2 regions of the Pseudorhodoferax sp. genome follow, and region 2 is predicted to be linked to the other one. Evidence: predicted binding sites of a transcription regulator. Region 2 holds the regulator's gene; the other holds the start of a gene.
The links. The regulator LexA, encoded in region 2, represses DNA repair genes until DNA is damaged. The targets are predictions, from matches to a motif close to ACTGTATNNNNATACAGT.
Positions count from the first base shown of each region.

Region 1: a site for LexA is predicted at 1,625-1,642, ahead of QM782_RS19315 (PA0069 family radical SAM protein). Genes of this name have one in related genera too.

Region 1 is NZ_JASGJZ010000001.1:4,151,228-4,158,815, forward strand. It holds gene QM782_RS19305 (T6SS phospholipase effector Tle1-like catalytic domain-containing protein) at 1-359, shown strand, start outside; gene QM782_RS19310 (IS5 family transposase) at 391-1,338, shown strand; gene QM782_RS19315 (PA0069 family radical SAM protein) at 1,654-2,745, shown strand; gene dnaJ (molecular chaperone DnaJ) at 2,777-3,913, opposite strand; gene dnaK (molecular chaperone DnaK) at 3,999-5,951, opposite strand; gene grpE (nucleotide exchange factor GrpE) at 6,063-6,626, opposite strand; gene QM782_RS19335 (FKBP-type peptidyl-prolyl cis-trans isomerase) at 6,761-7,114, opposite strand; gene QM782_RS19340 (fumarylacetoacetate hydrolase family protein) at 7,166-7,588, opposite strand, start outside.
Region 2 is NZ_JASGJZ010000001.1:5,273,502-5,281,089, forward strand. It holds gene kdsB (3-deoxy-manno-octulosonate cytidylyltransferase) at 1-670, shown strand, start outside; gene adk (adenylate kinase) at 793-1,449, shown strand; gene QM782_RS24310 (asparaginase) at 1,450-2,400, opposite strand; gene lexA (transcriptional repressor LexA) at 2,470-3,162, shown strand; gene QM782_RS24320 (hypothetical protein) at 3,293-3,583, shown strand; gene QM782_RS24325 (D-2-hydroxyacid dehydrogenase family protein) at 3,646-4,653, shown strand; gene QM782_RS24330 (hypothetical protein) at 4,673-6,862, opposite strand; gene QM782_RS24335 (3-hydroxyacyl-CoA dehydrogenase) at 6,925-7,588, shown strand, end outside.

The DNA of each region.
Region 1 (7,588 bases), 1.1 Mb from region 2:
ACTTCTTCGACCGCTATGTCCATGATTCGCACGCGGGATTCTGGTTGCTTGGTCCGCGTACCAGAATGGAAAAGCAGCAACTGATTCGCGAGATCAAGGACAAGAAGGTGGAGTACGAGCGGCTGCTCAAGTTGGCTGCGGATACACAAAATCCGGGTCGCGCGCGCAACTACCGCAATCATGCTCGAGCCTACGAGCTCAACCAGTTCGAATTGCGGGTATTGGCGGCTGACGCTGCAAATCCAGGGAGCCTGCCGGTCTTCACCGACGCTGATGCAGCCGAATTCCAGCGAAGAGAAGGCGTCGCAACAACGGTGATATTAGGGAAGGTCTGCGTAAATCGCGCCGCGATGTGCTGATGGGCACATGCGAGCAAAGACAATCGACGCCATGAAGCAAGCGGACCTGGGCCTGAACCTGACGACCAAGCGCGAGTTTCTGGCCGAGATGGAGCGCGTGGTGCCGTGGGCAGCCCTGGTCGGTCTGATCACGCCGTACGCGCCCGAAGGCAAACGCGGTCGCCCGCCGTTTGCCGTGGAGACGATGCTGCGCATCTACTTCATGCAGCAGTGGTTCACGCTGAGCGATCCGGCCATGCAAGAGTCGCTGCACGACGTGCCGCTGTTCCGCGAGTTTGCGGGTCTGAACTGGGACACACCACTGCCCGACGAGACCACGATCCTGCGATTGCGCCGGCTGCTGGAGGAACACAAGCTGGCCCCGCAGGTCCTTGCGCTGGTCAACGAATTGCTGGTCGCCAAAGGTTTGATGCTGCGTGCCGGCACGGTGGTGGACGCCACGCTGATCGCCGCGCCCAGCTCGACCAAGAACGCCTCGGGCGAACGCGACCCGCAGATGAAGCAGAGCAAGAAAGGCAAGCAGTGGTACTTCGGCATGAAGGCCCACATTGGTGTGGATGCGGACTCGGGCCTGGTACACACGGTGCGCGGCACGGCAGGCAACGTCAACGACGTGGTCCAAGCCAACACGCTGCTGCACGGCGAGGAAACCGAGGCCTGGGGCGATGCCGGCTACCAGGGTGCTGGTAAGCGAGCTGATGCCCACGACGGGGTGCGCTGGAACATCGCCATGCGCCCAGGCAAGCGCAAGCTGCTGGACAAGGCTCGTCCGGTCGACAAGCTGACCGACCAACTCGAACGCCTCAAGGCCAGCATCCGGGCCAAGGTCGAGCACCCATTTCGGGTTATCAAGCGCCAGTTCGGCCACGTCAAGGTGCGCTACCGCGGGCTGGTGAAGAACACCGCGCAGTTGCACACGCTGTTCGCCCTGTCCAACCTGTGGATGGCGCGGAGCACTCTGATGGGAGCGCAGGCATGAGTGCGTCTGCAAACAGCCCAACGGCCAGGAAATGGGCCGAAAACGGCGTCGCCCCGCGTGCTGGCGAAGCTGAGAAGGCCAATTGGCTTGGCGGCTCCGCATCAGCACATCTCAAAGCGCATTGCGCAGACCTTCCTTAATCCGAGACGCAAATGTCGCCACTGAATGGATCGACCATTTCTCCCGCGACGAATGTCTCCCTACGCGAGCCTCGTGTGGCTGGCGTTGGGTACATGCAGAACGTCTCGGCGCAGCCATTCCCGGACTGCGAGGACGAGCGCCGGATGCTGTATCGAATTACAGTATCGTTCGCCCATGCCCACCCACACCCTGATCCCCCTGTCTGCCCTGCGCGGCCGCGGCGCGGCCACGCGCCTCGCGCACCGCTTCGCGCGGGACACGCGCGAGGCGTTCGACGACGGCTGGGGCTCGTTGGCGGAGCAGGGCGCCGCGGCGGGCGCGCCGGTGCCGACCGAGGTGATCTTCGAGGACGCCAGGAGCGCCATCACCCGGCAGCAGTCGCCCGACATCTATTTCGAGCAGTCGGTCAATCCCTACCGCGGCTGCGAGCACGGCTGCATCTACTGCTTCGCCCGGCCCACGCACAGCTACCTGAACCTCTCGCCAGGGCTGGACTTCGAGACCAGGATCATCGCCAAGCGCAACATCGCCGCCGTGCTGCAGGCCGAGCTGGCGCGGCCGCGCTATGTGCCGCGCAGCCTCGTGGTCGGCGTGGCGACCGACTGCTACCAGCCGGTGGAGCGCGAACTGCGGATCATGCGCGGCGTGGTCGAGGTGCTGCACGAGGCGCGGCACCCGTTCTCGCTGATCACCAAGTCCAGCGGGGTGGAGCGCGACCTGGACCTGCTGGCGCCGATGGCCGCGCAGCGCCTGGCCGCCGTCTACGTGACCGTGACGACGCTGGACGCCGGCATTGCGCGCACGCTGGAGCCGCGTGCCGCATCGCCGCAGCGGCGCCTGCGGACGATCCGCGCGCTGGCGGATGCCGGCGTGCCGGTCGGCGTCAGCGTGGCGCCGCAGATCCCGTTCGTCACGGAAGACATGGAGCAGGTGCTGGCCGCCGCCTGGGAGGCGGGCGCGCGCAGCGCTTTCTATACCGTGCTGCGCCTGCCCTGGGAGGTGGCGCCGCTGTTCCGCGAATGGCTGGCGCTGCATCTGCCGGACCGGGCCGAGCGTGTGATGGCTCGGGTGCAGGACATGCGCGGCGGCCGCGACAACGACAGCCGCTTCGGCACGCGCATGCAGGGCGCAGGCATCTGGGCAGACCTGATCCGCCAGCGCTTCCACAAGGCCTGCGCGCGGCTGGGTTTCAACCGCGAGCGGGCCGAGGAGGATTTCTCGCGGTTCCGCCGTCCGTCGGCGGACGGGCAGGGCAGCCTGTTCTGAATGAAAAACGCGGGCTGGAGGCCCGCGTCGTTCAAGCGCTGAAGAATTTCTTCAGGCGGTCGGTCCAGCTGTCGCCGGTCGGGGAATGCTTGCCGCCGCCCTTCTGCAGCGATTCCTCCAGCTCGCGCAGCAGCTTGCGCTGGTGCTCGGTCAGCTTGACCGGCGTTTCCACGGCGATGTGGCAGTACAGGTCGCCGGGGTAGCTGTCGCGCACGCCCTTGATGCCCTTGCCGCGCAGGCGGAACTGCTTGCCGGCCTGCGTGCCCTCGGGGATGTCGATGGCGGCCTTGCCGGTCAGCGTCGGTACCTCGATCTCGCCGCCCAGCGCCGCCGTGATGAAGCTGATCGGCACGGTGCAGTGCAGGTCGCCGCCGTCGCGCTCGAAGATCTCGTGCTTCTTGATGCGCATCTCGATGTACAGGTCGCCCGGCGGGCCGCCGTTGGAACCTGGCTCGCCGTTGCCGACCGAGCGGATGCGCATGCCGTCGTCGATGCCGGCGGGGATCTTCACCTCCAGCGTCTTCTGCTTCTTGATCTTGCCCTGGCCGTGGCAGGCGGTGCAGGGGTCGGGGATGATCTTGCCGGTGCCGCGGCAGGTCGGGCAGGTCTGCTGCACGCTGAAGAAGCCCTGGCGCATCTGCACCGCGCCCTGGCCGTGGCAGGTGCTGCAGGTCTTGGGCTGGGTGCCGGGCTTGGCGCCGCTGCCGTGGCAGGCGTCGCAGGCCTCCCAGCTGGGGATGCGGATCTGCGCGTCCTTGCCGCGCGCGGCTTCCTCCAGCGTGATCTCCATCGCGTAGGACAGGTCGCTGCCACGGAACACCTGCCGTCCGCCGCGGCCACGGCCGCTGCCGCCGCCGAACATGTCGCCGAAGATGTCGCCGAACGCCTCCGCGAAGCCGCCGAAGCCGTCGCCGCCGCCGGGGCCGCGCATGTTCGGGTCCACGCCGGCATGGCCGAACTGGTCGTAGGCGGCCCGCTTCTGCGAGTCGGTCAGGATCTCGTAGGCCTCCTTGGCTTCCTTGAACTTCTCTTCGGCATTCTTGGCGCTGTCCCCCTGGTTGCGGTCGGGGTGGTATTTCATCGCCAGCTTGCGATAGGCCTTCTTGACTTCGTCCTCCGAGGCGTTCTTGGGCACCCCGAGGATTTCGTAGTAATCGCGTTTGGACATGGTTCGGCTACACGGCTAGGCATCCAACAGGAACGCCGCGCCGCAGCCCGTGAGCGGCTGCGGCGCGGCGAGCGGGGGAGGCGGATCAGCCCTTCTTGACTTCCTTGACCTCGGCGTCGACCACGTCGTCATCGCCGGCCTTGGCCGAAGCCTGCTGCTCGCCGGCGCCTGCCGCGCCCGGGGCTGCCGCACCGGCTTCGGCGGCCTGCTTGGCCTGCATGTCGGCGTAGACCTTCTCGCCCAGCTTGGCGGACGCCGTCATCAGCGCCGTGGTCTTTTCCTCGATCGCGGCCTTGTCCTCGCCCTTGACGGCTTCTTCCAGGGCCTTGGCGGCGGCCTCGATCGCGTCCTTCTCGCCGGCTTCGAGCTTGTCGCCGTGCTCGGCCAGGCTCTTGCGCACGCTGTGCACCGAGGCCTCGGCCTGGTTGCGGGCCTGCACCAACTCCAGCTTCTTCTTGTCCTCGGCCGCGTTGAGTTCCGCGTCCTTGACCATCTGCTGGATCTCGGCCTCGCTCAGGCCGGAGTTGGCCTTGATCGTGATCTTGTTTTCCTTGCCCGTGCCCTTGTCCTTGGCGCCCACGTGCAGGATGCCGTTGGCGTCGATGTCGAAGCTCACCTCGATCTGGGGCAGGCCGCGCGGCGCTGGCGGGATGCCTTCCAGGTTGAACTCGCCCAGCAGCTTGTTGCCGCTGGCCATCTCGCGCTCGCCCTGGTAGACCTTGATCGTCACGGCCGGCTGGTTGTCGTCGGCGGTCGAGAAGGTCTGCGCGAACTTGGTCGGGATGGTCGTGTTCTTGCTGATCATCTTGGTCATCACGCCGCCCAGGGTCTCGATGCCCAGCGACAGCGGTGTCACGTCCAGCAGCAGCACGTCCTTGCGGTCGCCGGACAGCACCTGGCCCTGGATCGCCGCGCCCACGGCCACGGCCTCGTCGGGGTTCACGTCCTTGCGCGGCTCGCGGCCGAAGAACTCCTTGACCTTCTCCTGCACCTTGGGCATGCGGGTCTGGCCGCCGACCAGGATCACGTCGTTGATGTCGGACACGGAGATGCCGGCGTCCTTGATGGCCGTGCGGCAGGGCGCGATGGTGCGCTCGATCAGCTCTTCCACCAGGGCTTCGAGCTTGGCACGGCTGAGCTTGATGTTCAGGTGCTTGGGGCCCGAGGCGTCGGCCGTGATGTAGGGCAGGTTGATGTCGGTCGAGGCGCTGTTGGACAGCTCGATCTTGGCCTTCTCGGCGGCTTCCTTCAGGCGCTGCAGGGCCAGCACGTCCTTGGACAGGTCCACGCCCTGTTCCTTTTTGAATTCGCCGATGATGTAGTCGATGATGCGCTGGTCGAAGTCCTCGCCGCCCAGGAAGGTGTCGCCGTTGGTCGACAGCACCTCGAACTGTTTCTCGCCGTCGACGTCGGCGATCTCGATGATGGACACGTCGAAGGTGCCGCCGCCCAGGTCGTACACGGCGATCTTGCGGTCGCCCTTGTCCTGCTTGTCCAGGCCGAAGGCCAGCGCCGCCGCGGTGGGCTCGTTGATGATGCGCTTGACTTCCAGGCCGGCGATGCGGCCGGCGTCCTTGGTGGCCTGCCGCTGGGCATCGTTGAAGTAGGCCGGCACGGTGATGACGGCCTCGGTCACGGGCTCGCCCAGGTAGTCCTCGGCGGTCTTCTTCATCTTGCGCAGGATGTCGGCCGAGACCTGCTGGGCCGAGATCTTGTTGCCGCGCACCTCGACCCAGGCGTCGCCGTTGTCGGCGGCCACGATCTTGTAGGGCATCAGGTCGATGTCCTTCTGCACTTCCTTCTCGGTGAACTTGCGGCCGATCAGGCGCTTGACCGCGTACAGCGTGTTCTTGGGGTTGGTCACGGCCTGGCGCTTGGCCGAGGCGCCGACCAGCACTTCGCCGTCTTCCTGGTAGGCGACGATGGACGGCGTGGTGCGCGCGCCTTCCGAGTTCTCGATGACCTTGGGGGTGTTGCCTTCGATCACGGACACGCAGCTGTTGGTGGTGCCGAGGTCGATGCCGATGATTCTTGCCATGTCTTACTCCTGGATTGTTGGGGGCGGCGGGCCGTGGTGGCCGCCGGCTGTTGCTAACGTGTGGATAACCGGGTGGGATTCAAGTGGATGCGCGGTGGACCGGTCGCTGCCTCACTGGGGCGCGGCCACCGTCACCAGGGCCGGGCGCAGCACGCGTTCGGCGATCAGGTAGCCCTTCTGCAGGACGCCGACCACGGTGTTGGGCTCCTGCTGGGTGCCGGGCACCATGCTGATGGCCTGGTGGCGGTGCGGATCGAACTTTTCCCCGGCGGCCGGGTTGATCTGCACCACCTTGTTGCGCTCCAGCGCCTGCTGCAGCTGGCGCAGCGTGGCCTGGGCGCCTTCGCGTACCTGGGCGGCCGTGGCGTCGGCATGCTGCAGGCCGGCTTCCAGGCTGTCCAGCACGGGCAGCAGGCTCTCGGCGAAGCCTTCGATCGCAAACTTGCGGGACTTGGCGATTTCCTCCTCGGCGCGGCGGCGGGCGTTCTCGGCCTCAGCCTTGGCGCGCAGGAACTGGTCGGCCAGCTCGGCGCTCTTGGCCTTCAGCGTGGCCAGCTCGGCCTGGGTCTGGGCCAGCAGATCGGCCTCGGCGGCGAAGGCGGCGGCCTCGGATTCCTCTGCGCCGGGGGGCGCCGGGTCGGCGGACTTGTCGGTCGGTTGGGTCGGCTCGGTCATGCGGTTCTGGTTCGGGTTGGAATTCACGACGGCTGGCAGGTGGGGAGTGACCCTGTCGTTTCAAGGGGCGTTCGGCCGGCCGCGCGAAAAAAAGCCGGCGATCAGCCGGCCTGGGGTGGGCGTGGGCCGCGCGCTCAGGACACGGCCAGCAGTTCCACGTCGAACTTCAGCGTGGCGTTGGGCGGGATGACGCCGCCGGCGCCGCGCGCGCCGTAGCCCAGCGCGGGCGGGATGATCAGCGTGCGCTGGCCGCCGATCTTCATGCCGGCCACGCCTTCGTCCCAGCCGCGGATCACCATGCCGGCGCCGAGCGGGAAGGCGAACGGCTCGTTGCGGTCGCGGCTGGAGTCGAACTTGGCGCCCTGCTGGCCGTCCTGGTAGAGCCAGCCGGTGTAGTGCACGGTGACATGCTGGCCAGCCGTGGCTTCGGCGCCGGAGCCCACGCTCGTGTCGAGGTATTGCAGGCCGGAGGCGGTGGTGGTGGTCATGCGGGCTCCTCGGGTTTCGGCGCTGCCGGCGGCCGCGCGCAAAGCCAGCGATTATGCCAGCAGGCCCCGGCGCGCCAGGTCGCGCATCAGGGCGCCGGCGCCATAGGTCCAGCGCGGGATCCGGTCGCAGTGGTTCACGCGGTTGCACAGCCGGCCGAGGCGCGGCGTGGCCACCGTGACGAGGTCGCCGACGGCATGCGTGAAGCCCTGGCCCGGGCCGTGGCGGTCCTGTGTGGGGGCGAACATGGTGCCGAGGAACAGCAGCAGCCCGTCCGGGTACTGGTGGTGCGGCCCGATCGCCTGGCCGGCCAGGTCCAACGGGTCGCGGCTGATCTTCGCGAGGCTGCTGGCGCCTTCCATGGCGAAGCCGTCTTCGCCCGCTACCTGCATGGACAGCTCGCAGCGCCGCACGTCGTCGATGCCGAAGCCGGCGTCGAACAGCCGTATGAATGGGCCGATCGCGCAGGAGCCGTT
Region 2 (7,588 bases):
GATGGTCGTGCGCGTGGCGCAGCGGGCGTTGAAGTCGCAGGCCCGGCGCACCGTCGTCGCCTGCGACAGCCCGCAGATCCTGGAGGCCTGCGCCGCCCACGGCGTCGAAGCCATCCTGACGCGCGACGACCACGCCTCCGGCAGCGACCGGCTGGCCGAGGCCTGCGCGCTGCTCGGCCTGGACGGCGAGGACCTCGTCGTCAACGTGCAGGGCGACGAGCCGCTGATCGATCCGCCGCTGATCGACGCCGTGGCCGGCCTGCTGCACGCCGCACCCGCGGCCAGCATGAGCACCGCGGCCCATGCAATCGACAGCGTGGACGACCTGCGCAATCCCAATGTGGTGAAGGTGGTCTGCGATACACAGGGCTACGCGCTGTATTTCAGCCGCGCGCCGATCCCATGGTGGCGCGACGGCAACGCCGGCGGCGTGCCGTCGCTGCCCGTCGCGCCGGCGCCGCTGCGCCACGTCGGCATCTACGGCTACCGCGCCGGCTTCCTGCGCCGCTTTCCGGGCCTGCCGCCGGCGCCGATCGAGCAGACCGAGGCGCTGGAGCAGCTGCGCGCCATGTGGCACGGCCACCGCATCGCGGTGCACGTGACCGACCATGCGCCCGGCCCCGGCGTGGACACCGCACAGGACCTGGAGCGGGTGCGCCAGCTGTTTTGACGAACTATTGCGGCGCGCGCAGGCGCCCAAGCCTGCATGCTATCCTTTGCCGCCAGAAGCACTTGCGACGGCCTGCGCGCCGTCAGCGCTGCCGCTGACATACAAGCATTCCGAGGACTTCCATGAGACTGATTCTGTTGGGCGCACCCGGCGCCGGCAAAGGCACGCAAGCCACATTCATCTGCAAACAGTTCGGGATTCCCCAGATTTCCACGGGTGACATGCTGCGCGCCGCCGTCAAGGCCGGCACGCCGCTGGGCCTGCAGGCCAAGTCGGTCATGGATTCCGGCGCCCTGGTCGGCGACGACATCATCATCGGCCTCGTCAAGGAGCGCATCGCGCAGCCGGACTGCGCCAACGGCTTCCTGTTCGACGGCTTCCCGCGCACGATCCCGCAGGCCGACGCGATGAAGGCCGCCGGCGTCAAGCTCGACTACGTGCTGGAGATCGACGTGCCGTTCGACGCCATCGTCGAACGCATGAGCGGGCGCCGCTCGCACCCGGCTTCCGGCCGCGTCTACCACGTCAAGTTCAACCCGCCCAAGGTCGAAGGACGCGACGACGTGACGGGCGAGCCGCTGGTGCAGCGCGAGGACGACAGCGAGGCCACGGTGACCAAGCGCCTGGACGTCTACAGCGCGCAGACGCGTCCGCTGATCGACTACTACACCCAGTGGGCCAAGAATGATCCGGCCAGCGCGCCGCGCTACCGCAAGATCGACGGCACCGGCAGCGTGGAGGAGATCACCGCCCGCGCGCTGGCCGCCCTGTCGGCCTGATCAGCCGCCCAGCAGTTCCAGCACCAGCCGGATGCGCGCCTTGACCGGCGACAGCGCATCCGCGCCTGGCAGCGCGCCTTCCTGCGGCCCCATGACACGACCCTGGTCGCAGCGGCTGGCGCGCAGCACGCGCACACCGGCCGATCGCGCGCGTTCCAGCGCGTCGTTCAGCGCCCGGTGCACGGTGCCGTTGCCGGTCGCGGCGACCACCAGCCCCTGCACGCCGTCGCGCACCAGCGCATCCACGATGGCGCCGCTGGCGCCGGCATAGCTGGTCACGATCTCGACACGCGGCCAGGGCGCGCCCTCGGCCGGCAGCCGCGCCACATCGCAAGCTCCCTGCGCCACCGGCCAGTCGCGCAGCCGGCGCAGCCGACCCTCCTCCACGTAGCCCAGCGGCCCCGCATCGCCGGAGCCGAAGGCGTCGAGCCGGTAGCCGTGCAGCTTGCGCACGTCCGCCGCGGCATGGACGACACCGGCGCACACGGCCGTCACGCCGCGCGCGCCGGCGGTCGCGGCCACGGCCAGCGCGTCGCGCAGGTTCTGCGGACCGTCCGGCATCGGCGCGTCGGCCGGCCGCATCGCGCAGGTCAGCACCACCGGCCTGACCGGCGCCAGCACGCACTGCAGGAAGTACGCCGTCTCCTCCAGCGTGTCGGTGCCGTGCGCGACCACGATGCCCAAAACCCGCGGCCGTGCCAGCCAATCCGCGCAACACCGGGCCAGCCGGCCCCAGGTGTCGCCATCCATGTCCTTGCTGTCGAGTTGCGCGACCTGCTCGGCCACCACCACCGTGCCCGCGGGCGCCGGCACGCCGGCCAGCAGGTGCGCCACGTCCACCTGGGCCGCGCGGTAGCCCAGGTTGTCCCCGGGCCGCGACGAGAGGCCGGCGATGGTGCCGCCCGTCCCCAGGACCACCAGCTGCGGCGCATTCGCATCGGAAGCTTGCATAAACAAAAAAGCTGATTAAAAATACAGATACTGGAAATTTCAACAGACCTTCCAGCCCAAGGAACTGCCATGCCAGACGCTTCCGCCACCGCATCGCCCGTCAAGCTCACAGCCCGCCAGCAGCAGATTCTGGAGCTGATCCAGTCTGCCATCGCCAACACCGGGGCGCCACCGACGCGCGCCGAGATCGCGGCCGAGCTCGGCTTCAAGTCGGCCAACGCCGCCGAGGAACATCTGCAGGCGTTGGCCCGCAAGGGCGTCATCGAGCTCGTCAGCGGCACCTCGCGCGGCATCCGGCTGCGCGGCGACATGCTGCGTTCGGTCAACGAGCGCCGCGCCAAGCAATTCACCCTGCCGCTGCAGGAACTGGCCCAGCTCGCATTGCCACTGGTCGGCCGCGTGGCCGCCGGCTCGCCCATCCTCGCGCAGGAGCATGTGGACCAGACCTACTACGTCGAGAGCAGCCTGTTCCAGCACAAGCCCGACTACCTGCTGCGCGTACGTGGCATGTCCATGCGCGACGCCGGCATCATGGACGGCGACCTGCTGGCCGTGCGCGCCACCCGGGACGCCAAGAACGGCCAGATCGTCGTCGCGCGGCTGGGCGACGACGTGACCGTCAAGCGCTACAAGCGCACCGAAGACGGCATCGAACTGCATCCCGAGAACCCGGACTATCCGACCATCGTCGTGCAGCCCGGCGAACCGTTCGAGATCGAGGGCCTGGCGGTCGGCCTGATCCGCAACACCATGCTGATGTAGGCCTCCCCGGCCTGCGTACCGCAGTCTCCAGGTGGCGGGCGTCGGCTGCGCAGGTGCGCGGCCACCCTGGGGCTGCACTCGTTCAACCAATCCTGCCCCAATCCACCCGCTGGCGTGGAAGGAGTACGACATGGGAATCGCAATGCTGGCGGCCGCACGACTGGTGCAGGCCATGCCGCAACGGCTCGAAGCCTGGATCGAGGAGTGGAGCCCGCGGCGGCTCGCCACGCGGCTGCGCCGCCGCCGGCCGGCGCGGCGTCCTGCCAGCGCCACCGTGCGGCCATTGCGGGTGCTGCGCGTGCTGGAGCCGCAGCAGGCGCGCAACGCCGCCGGCCGCATGGTCATTTCGGGCCGCATGGCCGACGTCTGCGCCGAACTGGACCGCCTGGCCGCTGCGGAAGCCGAGGCACCGCGGCACTGAAGCCCCCCGCGCCTGCCCCCTTCGGGGCCGAGCAACGAGCGGCCGCGAGGCACAATGCCCGGATGAACGTTGTGATCCTCGACGACTACCAGGACGCGGTGCGCAAGCTCGACTGCGCCGCAAGGCTCGAACCCTATGCGGCCAAGGTCTACACCAACACCGTCAAGGGCCTGGGCCAGTTGTCCGTACGGCTTCGCGATGCCGACATCATCGTGCTGATCCGCGAACGCACGCACCTGAACCGCGCCCTGATTGAGAAGCTGCCGCGGCTCAAGCTGGTCGCGCAGACCGGCCGCGTCGGCCCGCACGTCGACGTGGCGGCCTGCACCGAGTACGGCGTGGCCGTGGCCGAAGGCGTGGGCTCGCCGGTGGCGCCGGCCGAGCTGACCTGGGCCCTGGTCATGGCCGCTGCGCGCCGGCTGCCGCAATACATCGGCAACCTCAAGCACGGCGTCTGGCAGCAGTCCGGCATGAAGACCGCCTCCATGCCACCGAACTTCGGGCTGGGCACGGTGTTGCGCGGACGCACGATGGGCATCTTCGGCTATGGCCGGATCGGCCAGATCGTCAGTACCTTCGCCCGCGCCTTCGGCATGCACGTGCTGGTCTGGGGCCGCGCCGGCTCCTGCGAGCGGGCGCGGGCCGATGGCCACCACGTGGCGTCCGGGCAGGACGAACTGTTCGCCGAGAGCGACGTGCTGTCGCTGCACCTGCGCCTGAACGAGGAGACGCGCGGCATCGTCCGGCTCGACGATCTGTCGCGCATGAAGCCGACCTCGATACTGGTCAACACCGCGCGCGCCGAACTGATCGAGCCGGACGCCCTGCTGGCCGGCCTGAACCGCGGGCGCCCCGGCATGGCGGCCGTCGACGTGTTCGAGAGCGAACCCATCCTGCAGGGCCACGCGCTGCTGCGCCTGGAGAACTGCATCTGCACGCCGCACATCGGCTACGTGGAACTGCAGAGCTACGAGATGTACTTCAGCGCGGCCTTCGACAACGTGGTGAACTACATCCGCGGCACGCCGACCAACATCGTCAACCCGGGCGCACTGCAAGTCCGGCGCTGACGCTGCACCAGCCACCAGCCTACAGGCTGGAGCCGCGCGTGGACTTCGGCGCGATCTGCGCCTCGGTGGTGGGATCGAACAGGTCGAACGCGATCATCCCGCTGTCCAGTTCGGGCTTGGCCGGCGGAGGCGCCGCGACGGGTGCGGAAGCCGGGACGGCATCCAGGTCGAGTTGCGCCAGGTCGATGTCGACCGAAGCCAGCGGCGACGGCGCGGACGCCGACAGGTCGTCGAAGTCCGACAGGTCCAGGTCCAGCGGCACGCTGGCCATCGTGTCGTGGTCGGTGCCGTGCCGCAGCGGCGTCGGGCCGGACTCCGGCACCAGATCCAGTTCGAGGTCCAGTTCCGGCAAGGCGGGCACCGGCACCGGCGGTGGTTCCGGCCGCGCCGGCTGCGCGTGCGCCACCGGCTCGCCCACGCCCAGCCCGCCGAAGCTCGACGGCGTCCGCTCCTGGCCGGCCGGCATGGCGATGGCCTGGGCAACACCGTACAGCAGCAGCAGGTCGCGGTACGCCGCCAGATCCAGAGGCCGGCTGGCATCGCCGGGATGGCGCAGCAGATTGGCTTCGATCGTGTCCAGCACGCGCGCCTCGCCCCACGCCGTCTCGATGCTGAGCAGCGTGGCCGGGTACTCTTCCAAGCCCAGCCCTTCGTCGTGGAAGGCCGCGAAGCTCGGCAGGTGGGCATTGAAGCGCGCCTCGAAGCGCTTGCGCACGGCGTTGTAGCCGTCCTGCCGTCCGAGCCGGTGGTGCAGCCCGAGCAATTCCAGGAGGCCCAGCGGGCTCATGTCGTCGTGTTCGCGCAGATGCTGCTCCAGCACCTCGACCGCCTGCTCGTACTGGCCCAGCGAAATGAAGAACTCGGCGTGCTGGTGCACGTCGAAGAACTCGTCCGGCCGCACCGGCCGCGAGACGATGGCCGGCGCCGGTATTGGCCGCGCGCTCTGCGCGAACACGGTGCTGCTGCCGGCACGACCGTCCTGCACCGAGGGCTTGGCGGCGCCCATGGCGGACGCCGGCTCGCTGTCGAAAAACTCGTCGGCCATCGAGGACCTGGCCACGGCCGCCGGCTTGAAGGTGAACGGCGCGTCGCGCCCGGTCTCCAGCGGCACCGGCGCGGACGGCGCGGTCGGTTGGACGCTCCAGTGCGCTGCCAGCGCCGCGTTGCGCGCACGCTGCCAGAAGTACGCGGCCAGGCCGATGGCCAGCAGCAGCAGCGCCAGCAGGCCGTACAGCAGCAGGATGTCGACGCGGCCGCGCTCGGACTCGTCGAGGCGGCGCTCGGCCGCTTCGAGGCGCGCGCGCAGTTCGCGCTCCGCCGCGCCGGGCTGCGCCGACTGGGCGGCGCGCGCCGCGGCCTGGGCCACCAGCGCGTCCATCCGCTTCCACTCGCGCACGATCTCCTCGGGCGTCAGCTGCATTGCGCGCCACAGCGCGGCCGCCTCCTCGCGCGCGGCCGCGGCCGGGTCGGCCGGTGCGCCGGGCAGCGCCGGACTGGGCTGCAAACCGGCCTGGCGGGCGAGCGGTGCGTCCAGCGTCAGCCGCGGCGTGCCGCCGGCATCGGCGATGCCGGCGGCTCCAAGCGCGGCAGGTGACTCGGCTGCCGGCGCTTTCGCACGCGCCACGGCCCTGGGGGGCGCCTGGCGTTCCGCCTTCGCAGGCGCGGTGCGGACCGCCACGGGCGCCGCCTTGCGCGGCACGGCCGCAGCCGGCGGCGCGGGGACGGGCGCCGGTGCAGTCCGCGCCGCGACGGGTGGCGCAGCCGGTGCAGCGGACGGCGCCGGCACCGGTGGTACCGGCGCAACAGCCGCCGGGGCCTGCGCGGCCACCAGGTCGGCCGGGAACTCGGGAAGGAAGTCGTAGCGCCGCGTGCCGCCGGTGCCGCACAAGGCCTGCAGCACCACGCCGACCACCGGCTCGTCGACCACCGCGCTGGAGCGCAGCCGCAGCACCGCGCTGCCGGAGCCGCCATCGGGCGGCTGCACCACCACGCGCACGCGGCCCGGGTCGATCGCCCGGTCGCCATGGAACACCTTGGCGCGGAAACATTGCGAGGACGCCTCGTCCGCGGCGTTGACGCCGATCTCGATCGCGAGGCTCAAGGGCTGGCCCAGCACCACGTTGCCACGTGCGCGGCCCAGCGTCATTGCAGAACTGCCTGCCGCTGCCCCCAACAGCACCAGGCCCACCAGCTTGTTGCCGAGTTTCACGGTGTCTTTCTACGCGTCATTGGCGCACCATAGCATGCTGATCCGCAGGTAATAATCGACCGATGGTCAAAGCATATCGCGTCGTCGGCATCGTCGGAGCCGGCGCCATGGGCCGAGGAATCGCGCAAATTGCAGCACAGGCCGGGAGCACGGTCAAACTGCACGACCTGCAGCCGCAGGCCGCCGCCGGAGCCCGCGAGGCCGTTTTCGCGCAATGGGACAGGCTGCACGAGAAGGGCCGGCTGGACGCAGCGCAGCGGGAACGCCAGCGCGCCGCGTTGGTCCTGGCCGACACGCTGTCCGATCTGGCCGACTGCGACCTGGTGATCGAGGCGGTGGTCGAGCGGCTGGACGTCAAGCAGCGGCTGTTCGCGGAACTGGAAGCCATCGTGCGCGCCGACGCCGTGCTGGCCAGCAACACGTCCTCGCTGTCGATCACCGCGATCGGCGCCGCGCTCCAGCGCCCCGGGCGCCTGGCCGGCTACCACTTCTTCAACCCGGTGCCGCTGATGAAGGTGGTCGAGGTCGTCGCCGGCCTGAAGACCGACCCGGCCGTCTGCGCCGGGCTCATGCAGTACGCGCAGGCGATGGGCCACACGCCGGTGCAGGCCGCCGACACGCCGGGCTTCATCGTCAACCACGCCGGCCGCGGCTACGGCACCGAGGCGCTGCGCATCGTCGGCGAGGGCGTGGCCGACTTCGCCACGATCGACCGCATCCTGAAGG